DNA from 3 places in the Aeromonas sp. FDAARGOS 1414 genome. Region 1 is predicted to be linked to each of the others. Evidence: predicted binding sites of a transcription regulator. Region 1 holds the regulator's gene; each other region holds the start of a gene.
The links. The regulator sigma-54, encoded in region 1, starts transcription at its own class of promoters, with help from an activator protein. The targets are predictions, from matches to a motif close to TGGCACNGTTTTNGCTT.
Positions count from the first base shown of each region.

Region 2: a site for sigma-54 is predicted at 1,904-1,920, ahead of flgA (flagellar basal body P-ring formation chaperone FlgA). Genes of this name have one in related genera too.
Region 3: a site for sigma-54 is predicted at 2,175-2,191, ahead of glnA (glutamate--ammonia ligase). Genes of this name have one in related genera too.

Region 1 covers NZ_CP077210.1:3,287,204-3,290,480, reverse strand. Annotated here, with positions in the region: gene lptC (LPS export ABC transporter periplasmic protein LptC) at 1-28, shown strand, start outside; gene lptA (lipopolysaccharide transport periplasmic protein LptA) at 15-542, shown strand; gene lptB (LPS export ABC transporter ATP-binding protein) at 546-1,271, shown strand; gene I6L44_RS14770 (RNA polymerase factor sigma-54) at 1,337-2,776, shown strand; gene hpf (ribosome hibernation promoting factor) at 2,797-3,084, shown strand; gene ptsN (PTS IIA-like nitrogen regulatory protein PtsN) at 3,087-3,277, shown strand, end outside.
Region 2 covers NZ_CP077210.1:2,040,895-2,044,171, reverse strand. Annotated here, with positions in the region: gene yfcE (phosphodiesterase) at 1-250, shown strand, start outside; gene I6L44_RS08970 (flagella synthesis protein FlgN) at 287-703, opposite strand; gene flgM (flagellar biosynthesis anti-sigma factor FlgM) at 700-1,020, opposite strand; gene flgA (flagellar basal body P-ring formation chaperone FlgA) at 1,113-1,796, opposite strand; gene I6L44_RS08955 (chemotaxis protein CheV) at 1,941-2,852, shown strand; gene I6L44_RS08950 (protein-glutamate O-methyltransferase CheR) at 2,872-3,277, shown strand, end outside.
Region 3 covers NZ_CP077210.1:3,437,168-3,440,444, reverse strand. Annotated here, with positions in the region: gene I6L44_RS15545 (DUF4124 domain-containing protein) at 12-593, opposite strand; gene glnA (glutamate--ammonia ligase) at 709-2,118, opposite strand; gene typA (translational GTPase TypA) at 2,470-3,277, shown strand, end outside.

The DNA.
Region 1 (3,277 bases):
TGCCATCTATTTCAATGAAAAACGCTAATCTGGCCCTCGCAGCCCTGTTGTTGTGTGGTGCGGTGACTGCCAAAGAGTCCGACTTTGCCGAGAAGGTCTACGTCGATGCCGTCAAACAGGTGGCCGAGATGCAGGACAACCGCATCACCTTCGAAGAGGATGTGACCATCAATCAGGGCACCATCCGGATCAAGGCTGACAAGGTGGTAGTGACCCGTTCCGGCGAGAAAGGGGCCGAGGTGATGACTGCCTACGGCAAGCCCGCCACCTTCTTCCAGATCTTGGATAACGGCAAGCCGGTCAATGCCCACGGCAATACCATCCGCTACGAGCTGAAGAATCGTCTGGTGACCATCACCGGCAACGGTCAGCTCAAGCAGGAAGATAGCCAGGTCAATGGCGATCTGATCCGCTACGACATCGTCAAACAGAAGATGATCGCCGAGAGCAAGAGCCCGAGCCAGCGGGTCAAAACTGTATTCCTGCCGGATCAGGTAGAGAATTTCGATAAGCCCGCCGACCAGAAGAAGCAGGGAAAATAAGCCATGGCAGTGTTAAAAGCAGTGGGTCTGCAGAAGAGCTACAAGCGCCGCATGGTGGTGAGTGACGTCAGCCTGGAAGTGGGCACCGGCCAGATTGTCGGCCTGCTCGGCCCCAACGGGGCGGGCAAGACCACCTCCTTCTACATGATCGTGGGGCTGGTGCAGCGCGATGCCGGTCTCATCACCATCGACGATCAGGACATCAGCCTGCAGCCCATGCATGTGCGGGCGCGTAACGGCATCGGTTACCTGCCGCAGGAGGCCTCCATCTTCCGTCGCCTGTCGGTGTTCGACAACCTGATGGGCGTGATGCAGACCCGCAAGGGGTTGAGCCGTGAAGAGCGTGAAGACAAGGTTCAGCAACTGCTGGAAGAGTTCAATATCACCCACATTCGCGACAACCTGGGTCAGAGCCTCTCCGGTGGTGAGCGTCGCCGGGTCGAGATCGCCCGTGCGCTGGCGGCCGAGCCGCGTTTTATTCTGCTGGATGAACCCTTTGCAGGGGTTGACCCGATTTCTGTGATAGACATCAAGAAGATCATTCAGCATCTGAAAGATAGGGGCCTTGGCGTCTTGATTACCGACCACAACGTCAGAGAGACTCTGGACGTATGTGAGAAGGCCTATATCGTCAGCCACGGCAAGATGATTGCCGAAGGTGCACCGGCTGACATCCTTGCCGATGAGCAGGTCAAGCGCGTCTATTTGGGCGATCAATTCAGTCTATAGTAAGGGGGCATGCCTTCATTTCCTTTGACGAGTGCCTCGCTGAACATAAGGATATCCCGACGTAGATGAAGCCGACATTACAGTTGCGTCTCGGTCAGTCCCTGACCATGACGCCGCAATTACAACAAGCGATTCGTCTGCTCCAGCTCTCCACTCTGGAACTTCAGCAGGAAATTCAGCAAGCGCTCGAAAACAACCCTCTGCTGGAGCAGGAAGAGAGCGAGGCGCAAGAGACCAGTCCGGAAGCGCCGGTCGATGCCAGCCAGCTGGATTCCAGCGATGCCATGGCTCAGGAGCAGATGCCGGATGAGTTGCCGGTGGATACCACCTGGGACGAGGTTTACTCTGCCGGCACCGCCCAGAGCGCGGGCCCCATCCACGATGGGGAAGATAGCGTCTATCAGGGTGAAACCACCGAAAACCTGCAGGATTATCTGCTGTGGCAGATGCGGCTCACACCGTTCAGCGATGTGGATGCTGCCATCGCGCTCGCCATTATCGATGCCATCGACGAATCCGGTTATCTGACCGTTGCGCTGGAGGATATCCAGGCAGCCGTCACCAGCGATGACGTAGAGGTGGAGCTCGATGAGGTCGAGGCGGTACTCAAGCGGGTGCAGCACTTCGATCCGGTCGGTATTGCTGCCCGTTCTGTGCAGGAGTGTTTGCTGATCCAGCTGGATCAGTATGACCCGCAGACCCCCTGGCTCAACGAGGCCAAGGAGGTGATCCTCGAGCACATGGAGCTGCTCGGCAACCGGGATTACCGCACCCTCGCCCGCAAGACAAAACTCAAGGAGAGCGACCTCAAGGAGGTGCTGGATTTGATCCAGCTGCTGGAGCCGCGCCCCGGCAATGGCATCATCCAGAGCGACTCCCAGTACGTGATCCCCGACGTCTCCGTTGTCAAGAAGGGCAGCAAGTGGGTGGTCGAGCTCAATCCCGACTCCGCCCCCCGCATCCGGGTCAACGAGACTTATGCCGCCATGGCCCGCAACGCCCGCAGCAGCACCGACACCCAGTTTATTCGCTCCCATTTGCAGGAAGCCAAGTGGTTCATCAAGAGCCTGGAAAGTCGCAATGACACCCTGCTGAAAGTGGCCAGTTGCATTGTCGAGCAGCAACAGGGCTTTTTCGAGTATGGTGAAGAGGCGATGAAGCCGATGGTGCTCAATGACATCGCCGAAGCGGTGGAGATGCATGAGTCGACCATCTCCCGGGTGACGACCCAGAAGTACATGCATACCCCCCGTGGTATCTTCGAATTGAAGTTTTTTTTCTCCAGCCATGTGAACACCGAAGGAGGAGGAGAGTGCTCATCGACCGCAATTCGCGCGCTCATCAAGAAGCTGGTCACGGCAGAGAATCCTGCCAAGCCGTTAAGTGATAGCAAGATCGCGGATTTGCTGGCCGAACAGGGTATTATGGTGGCGAGACGCACGATCGCTAAGTATCGCGAATCCTTGTTTATCCCACCTTCCAATCAGCGCAAACGCCTGGTTTAGGCAAACAAAAGGATGATGTTATGCAAATTAACCTGACCGGACACCATGTCGAGATCACCGAAGCTCTGCGTGATTATGTGAATAACAAATTTGCCAAACTCGAGCGTCATTTCGACCACATCAACAATGTTCATGTGGTGCTTAGCGTGGAAAAACTGAACCAGATAGCGGAAGCCAAATTGCACGTCAGCGGTGGCGAAGTGTTTGCCAACTCTGAACATGCCGATATGTATGCTGCGATAGACACCTTGCTCGACAAGCTGGACAGGCAGATCATCAAGCACAAAGATAAGTTAAATAAAAAATAACCATGCAACTTGAACACATACTGAGTCGGGACTGCACCAAGAGTGCAGTCCCTTGTACCAGCAAGAAACGCGCCCTCGAAATCATCAGCGAGCTGGCCGCCGAACGCCTTGGCACCTCCCGTCAGGCGCTGTTTGAATGCTTGCTGGCCCGTGAAAAAATGGGTAGTACCGGGATCGGTGCCGGTATTGCGAT
Region 2 (3,277 bases), 1.2 Mb from region 1:
GCGCTGGTTTGTCAGCCATGGCCATCTTTATCGCCCGGACGAGGTACAGCTACCGCCGGGTAGTCTGTTCCTGAGCGGCCACACCCATGTGCCGGTGCTGGAGTGGCAGGGGGAACGGATCTTGATGAACCCGGGGTCAATCTGTTTCCCGCGCGGCGAGTTGCCTGCCAGTTACGGGAGCTATGAGGACGGAGTACTGCGCGTCAATGCGTGTGAGGACGGGCGAGAGTTGTTGCGACTGGTGCTTTAAAACGGAGAGCAAAAATGCAAGGCCTGATAAGAGATGTCAGGCCTTGATACCGTAGGAGCGGGTGCCAGAGCGAGTATTGCCTTTGGCGTCATAGGTCAGGCTGTTGCGATCACGCAACTGACTCAGAAAGGTTGCCAGACGACGGTTGGAGACGATGCTCAATTCAAGCAAGCGACCGTTGATATCATTTTGTGCCTGGCAGGCATCCAGTTTTGCACGAAGCTGCGCCATCTCGTCGGGATAGGCTGCTAGCTGCAGTGCCAGTTCCGGCATCTCTGCCAGTGTCTTGTCCAGAGTTTCTATCGCAGCAAGCAATTGCTGTTTGCGCTCGGTCAGTGCAGGCAGGGCCAGTGCCTGATGCTGCTCGAGCAAGCTGAACTCCTCTTCCAGAATGCCTTGCATCTGGCTAAGGTAATCATCTTGGGTGTGCAGTAACGAAGGTAAGTCCATCATCCCAGAACTTTGTCCAGATTGGCCTCGAAACTGAACATCTTCTTGGCTACAGCGTCGCTGTTAACCTGATATTCGCCACTCGCGACGGCTTTTTTCAGTCGTTCAACCTTGCTCTCGTTGCCGGTTGAGGCGGTATTGAGGTTCTGTTGCATTTTTTGCAATTGTTGCGCCTCACTGGTCAAGGAGACGGAGTCCAGCTTGACAGTGGTCGCTTTGTTTTCGGGCGATGAGGTGACTGACTTGCTGCCTGTCCCTTGGCTATTAGCGGTATTTTGCAACCGATTATTCGCCAAGTTGTTGATATTGTTGATGGCCATTTTAGTTACCTTCGTCTGCTTTAAGATTTGCTTACCTGTTTATCGGTGCGGCAGGTCAAAACTTTAGAAAAAAAATTGTCAGGCTCCAGATATCAAAAAGTGACTGATGCGGCACCGACTGCTGTGACTTTACCTTCCACCGTTTTGCCGGAGCGAATATTGACGAGTTTGATGATCTCTCCGAAACTGCCATCTTGCAAGGCTCGGGCCATGGTTTTGATCTGGAAGTTGCTGTTTTCGGCTGTCAGGGTGACCTGATCCCCTTTACATATCACGCAAACCTGGCTCAAGCGGATGGGCTGTCCCGGTTTGATCTCCCGCTTGCTGCGTACCCCAATCAAAGGGGCCGGGTTGGTCAGATAGTCACCACGGATCAGGGTTTGATCCTGAAACGCCACTACCAGCTTGCTTTCATTCAGCAGATCCCCTTTGGCAATGGGGTCGGTGACAGTAACAAAGGGTTTTTGAATACTGACCCTTACCGGTAAGTAGACATCCCAGGGTTTTTCTTCCTCACACTTCATGTAAACAGTTGTATTACGACGAATTTCCATTTTTGCTGGCAAGCTGATGGTCAACAGATCATCGCAACGGGTTAGCGGGAGTCTCTCATCAAGGGTCGCGGCAGTGACCTCTGCTCTGGCATCCAGCGGCAGATCGAGTTGACCATAAACGAACTCTTGTGCCTGCTCTCTCAGATAGGTTGTGACATCCGAGGCATGGCTCGAGGATATGCTGCCAAAAAAGAGGCTGATGAGTAAAAGTCGGTTAATCATTTTCGCTCGTCGGTCGATAAGTTGTTCACGCATATCACCATATTTAACTATGATTGCTTCAGAATCTGTTTGTTGTCACATCGATAGTCTGACGCAATCCATCACGCATGCATGATTAATGCCAAGCGTTTTTAGGGAGTGTTTATGGCCAGTATCCTGGACTCGGTCAACCAACGTACCCAGCTAGTGGGGCAAAACCGGCTGGAATTGTTGTTGTTTCGTCTCAATGGACGTCAAAGATTTGGCATCAACGTATTCAAAGTGCGTGAAGTGTTGCAGTGCCCCCCCTTGACCGTGATGCCCAAGTTGAACTCCTGTATTCGCGGAGTGGCTCATATTCGTGGCCAGACTATCTCGGTCATCGATCTCAGCATGGCAATGGGCAAGCGCCCCATTGAAGATTTGAGCAAGTGCTTCATTATCATCTCCGAGTACAACCGCTCCATTCAGGGTTTTTTGGTGCACTCGGTCGAGCGCATCATCAATATGAACTGGGAATCTATCCTTCCTCCCCCCAAGGGGGCTGGTCGCATCAACTATATGACGGCGGTTACCGAGGTTGATGGCGAGTTGGTCGAGATCCTCGACGTTGAACGTATTCTCAACGAAATATCTCCGGTTTCTACTGAGGTCAGCCAGGAGCTGGTGGAGGCCAGTGTCGAGCATCCGACCTTGGGACGTCCCGTATTGGTTGCTGACGACTCTTCGGTTGCGCGCAAACAGGTACAGCGTGCGCTGGAGGCGATCGGAGTTGAATGCGTGCTGGCAAAAGATGGCCGCGAAGCATTGAACATGCTGCTGGAGATGACCAAAAATGGCCCTATCAAGGATCAGATTGCGCTGGTGATTTCCGATATCGAAATGCCCGAGATGGATGGCTATACATTCACTGCCGAGATCCGGAATAATCCCAATCTCAAAGATTTGCATGTTATTCTGCATACCTCGCTCAGTGGTGTATTTAACCAGGCTATGGTGCAAAAAGTTGGTGCAAACAACTTTATTGCCAAGTTCCAGCCTGATGAATTGGCCAAAGCCGTACAAAACGCACTCTAATTTAAAGAAGAACAGCTGCATGAAGACACTTTCGGATGACTTATACAAACAGTTCAGCAACTTTCTTGCGGTTCAGAGCGGGATCGTGCTGGGTGATAACAAACAGTATCTGGTGAAGAGCCGTCTTTCACCTTTGATGGCACAGTTTGGCATCGAGAGTCTGTCTGAACTGGTCACCCGTGCAATGAGTGTACGAGAGCGTGACCTGAAAATGGCGGTTGTTGATGCGATGACCACTAACGAGACCCTCTGGTTTCGTGATACATATCCGTTCCAGCTGCTGACCGACAAGATTTTTCCTGAATTGGGCAAAAGTGGTCGCCCTGTCAAGATTTGGTCTGCTGCCTCATCTTCGGGACAGGAGCCATATTCTATCGCCATGACGGCGCTGGAGCAGCAGATGAAGAAGCCGGGTACCTTGCCCG
Region 3 (3,277 bases), 150 kb from region 1:
GGTGCGCTATATCACCCTTGGTTGGCTTTGGGGGTGGGTTTGGGAGCCGGAGTCACGGTCGCTCTATGCAGGTAAAAGGTGACTGGTGTGGATTTAGCAAGGATCGTACCGTCTTTGGCGAGCAGTTCTAGCTGAGCTTCGTGGGCACCGCGATCGACATTTTCGACCCGGATAGAGAGGCTGTTGCTGACGATGGGGGCAGCCTTGCCATCCAGGGTCAGGCGCACATCATACTGGGTTGGCGGTTTGGGGCTGATTTGACCCTGAAAGACGATATTGCCTGTGTTGTCGCGCAGGGTGCTGCCCTGTTCAGGGGAGAGCAGCTCGATCACCAGTTTGGCCGCCTCCTGCTCCTTCTTGGCATCGGCGCCAGTCAGGCTGTTGAAGTTGTCTACCTGTACCGAGCTGGGGGCGCTACCCAGCAGGGGAGCAGCCCGCAGATCCACCTCCTTTACGTTTTTGCCGGGAGGAGGGGCATCCGTGTAGTGGGTAATGCCATTGCCATCGACCCAGGAGTAGACCTTGGCCGCATGAGTACTGAATGAGGTCAGTAACAGGAGGGTAATTGCTCCTATGCCATGTATCTTGTTCATCCATCTCTCCTTGACGGTATCTTGCTTAATCCTATCAGAGAAAAAACCCGCCATCTGGCGGGTTTTGTCACGATTCGGCAAGCTGCCCCAATCTAAATGGGCTGTCTGCTGCGACTTAGACGGAGTAGTACAGTTCGAACTCCAGCGGGTGCGGGGTCATGCGCACACGGTCAACATCCTGCTGTTTCAGTTCCAGATAGGAGTTGATGAAGTCATCGCTGAACACGCCGCCACGGGTCAGGAACTCGCGGTCAGCATCAAGAGCAGCCAGTGCTTCGTCCAGAGAGCCGGCAACGGTCGGTACTTCTGCAGCCTCTTCCGGCGGCAGGTCGTACAAGTTCTTGTCCATGGCATCGCCCGGATGGATCTTGTTGATGATACCGTCCAGACCGGCCATCAGCTGGGCAGCGAAGGCCAGGTACGGGTTGGCAGCCGGATCCGGGAAGCGCACTTCGATACGACGAGCTTTCGGGCTCGGTACCACCGGGATACGGATGGAGGCAGAACGGTTGCGGGCAGAGTAAGCCAGCATGACAGGGGCTTCATAACCCGGAACCAGACGCTTGTAGGAGTTGGTGGTCGGGTTGGCGAAGGCGTTGATGGCCTTGGCGTGCTTGATGATACCGCCAATGTAGTGCAGCGCCATCTCGGACAGACCGCCATACAGGTCCCCGGCGAACAGGTTGACGCCGTTCTTGGCCAGAGACTGGTGGCAGTGCATGCCGGAGCCGTTGTCACCGAACATGGGTTTCGGCATGAAGGTGACGGTCTTGTTGTAGGCGTGGGCCACGTTGTGGATCACGTACTTCAGTACCTGTACTTCATCTGCTTTCAGCGTAAGAGTGTTGAAGCGGGTAGCGATCTCGTTCTGACCGGCAGTGGCCACTTCGTGGTGGTGAGCTTCAACGACCTGGCCCATCTCTTCCAGCACCAGACACATGGCGGCACGGATATCCTGGGAGGAGTCGACCGGTGCAACCGGGAAGTAACCGCCTTTCACGAACGGACGGTGACCCTTGTTGCCATGCTCATAGGCAGTGCCGGAGTTCCATGCGGCTTCTTCAGATTCGATTTTCACGAAGCTGTGGCCCATGGTGTTGGAGAAGGTGATGTTGTCGAACATGAAGAATTCCGGCTCCGGCCCGAACAGCACGGTGTCAGCGATGCCGCTGGACTTCAGGAAATCTTCTGCACGCTTGGCGATGGAGCGCGGATCGCGGTCGTAGCCCTGCATGGTGGCAGGCTCCAGTACGTCACAAACGATGTTCAGGGTGGTCTCTTCGGTGAACGGGTCCAGCTTGGCGGAGGCTGCGTCCGGCATCAGTACCATGTCGGATTCGTTGATGCCCTTCCAGCCGCCGATGGAGGAACCATCGAACATCTTGCCGTCTTCGAAGAAATCTTCATCAACCTGGTGAGCAGGGATGGATACATGCTGCTCTTTACCCTTGGTGTCGGTAAAGCGCAGATCAACAAACTTGACTTCGTGTTCCTGGATCAGGGCCAAAACGTTCTGGGCTGACATGCTAAGTAACCTCCGGTGTTAAAACTCTCTGGGTGAATGCGTCGTCGTATTCACACAAGCCAGTATCGTGCCAAGTTTGTGACAGCTTGATTTCAGGGCAATCTCGCTGAAGAGGCTCCCCAAAATCAGGCGATCTCGACTCGCGTTGCATCAATTTAGTGCGATGGTGGATCGTTTTGGTGCACTGTAATGGTGCGCGAAATACGGTCACCGCCCATCTAAGCAGGGTTTGTCAGAGAGGTCTATGATCCAGATCTGTTGTTATGCGCGAATGTACTGCAATTCTGCTAGGCAGATCACAAAGGCAAGAGTACAATTAGCGCCCAATTTTACCCGGTGATTGAGGCGAGAATGTTAGAGAATTTACGCAATATTGCGATTATTGCGCACGTTGACCACGGCAAAACGACTCTGGTTGATAAGCTGCTGCAGCAGTCCGGCACCCTGGACCGCTCCACGGAAGGCCAGGAACGGATCATGGACTCCAATGATCTGGAACGGGAACGTGGCATCACCATTCTCGCCAAGAACACTGCGATCCGCTGGAATGACTACCGCATCAACATCGTTGATACCCCGGGTCACGCCGACTTCGGTGGTGAAGTAGAGCGCGTACTGTCCATGGTTGACTCCGTGCTGCTGCTGGTTGACGCCGTAGACGGCCCGATGCCGCAAACCCGTTTCGTGACCCAGAAAGCGTTCGCTCAGGGTCTGAAGCCGATCGTGGTCATCAACAAGGTTGACCGTCCGGGTGCTCGTCCTGACTGGGTAATGGATCAGGTATTCGACCTGTTCGACAACCTGGGCGCGACTGACGAACAGCTGGATTTCAAAGTTGTTTACGCCTCTGCACTGAACGGTTGGGCCACCATGGATCAGGACGTCGAGTCCGAAAACATGGAGCCGCTGTTCCAGGCCATCGTTGACAACGTTGAAGCGCCGAAGGCTGATGCCGAAGGTGGTTTCCAGATGCAGATCTCCCAGCTGGACTACAACTCCTACGTGGGCGTTATCGGTATCGGCCGTATCACCCGTGGTCGCGTCAAGACCAACCAGCAAGTCACCATCGTTGGTGCTGACGGCAAGACCCGTAATGGTAAAGTCGGTCAGGTGCTGGGTTACCTGGGTCTGTCCCGTACTGAAGTTGCCGACGCGCAAG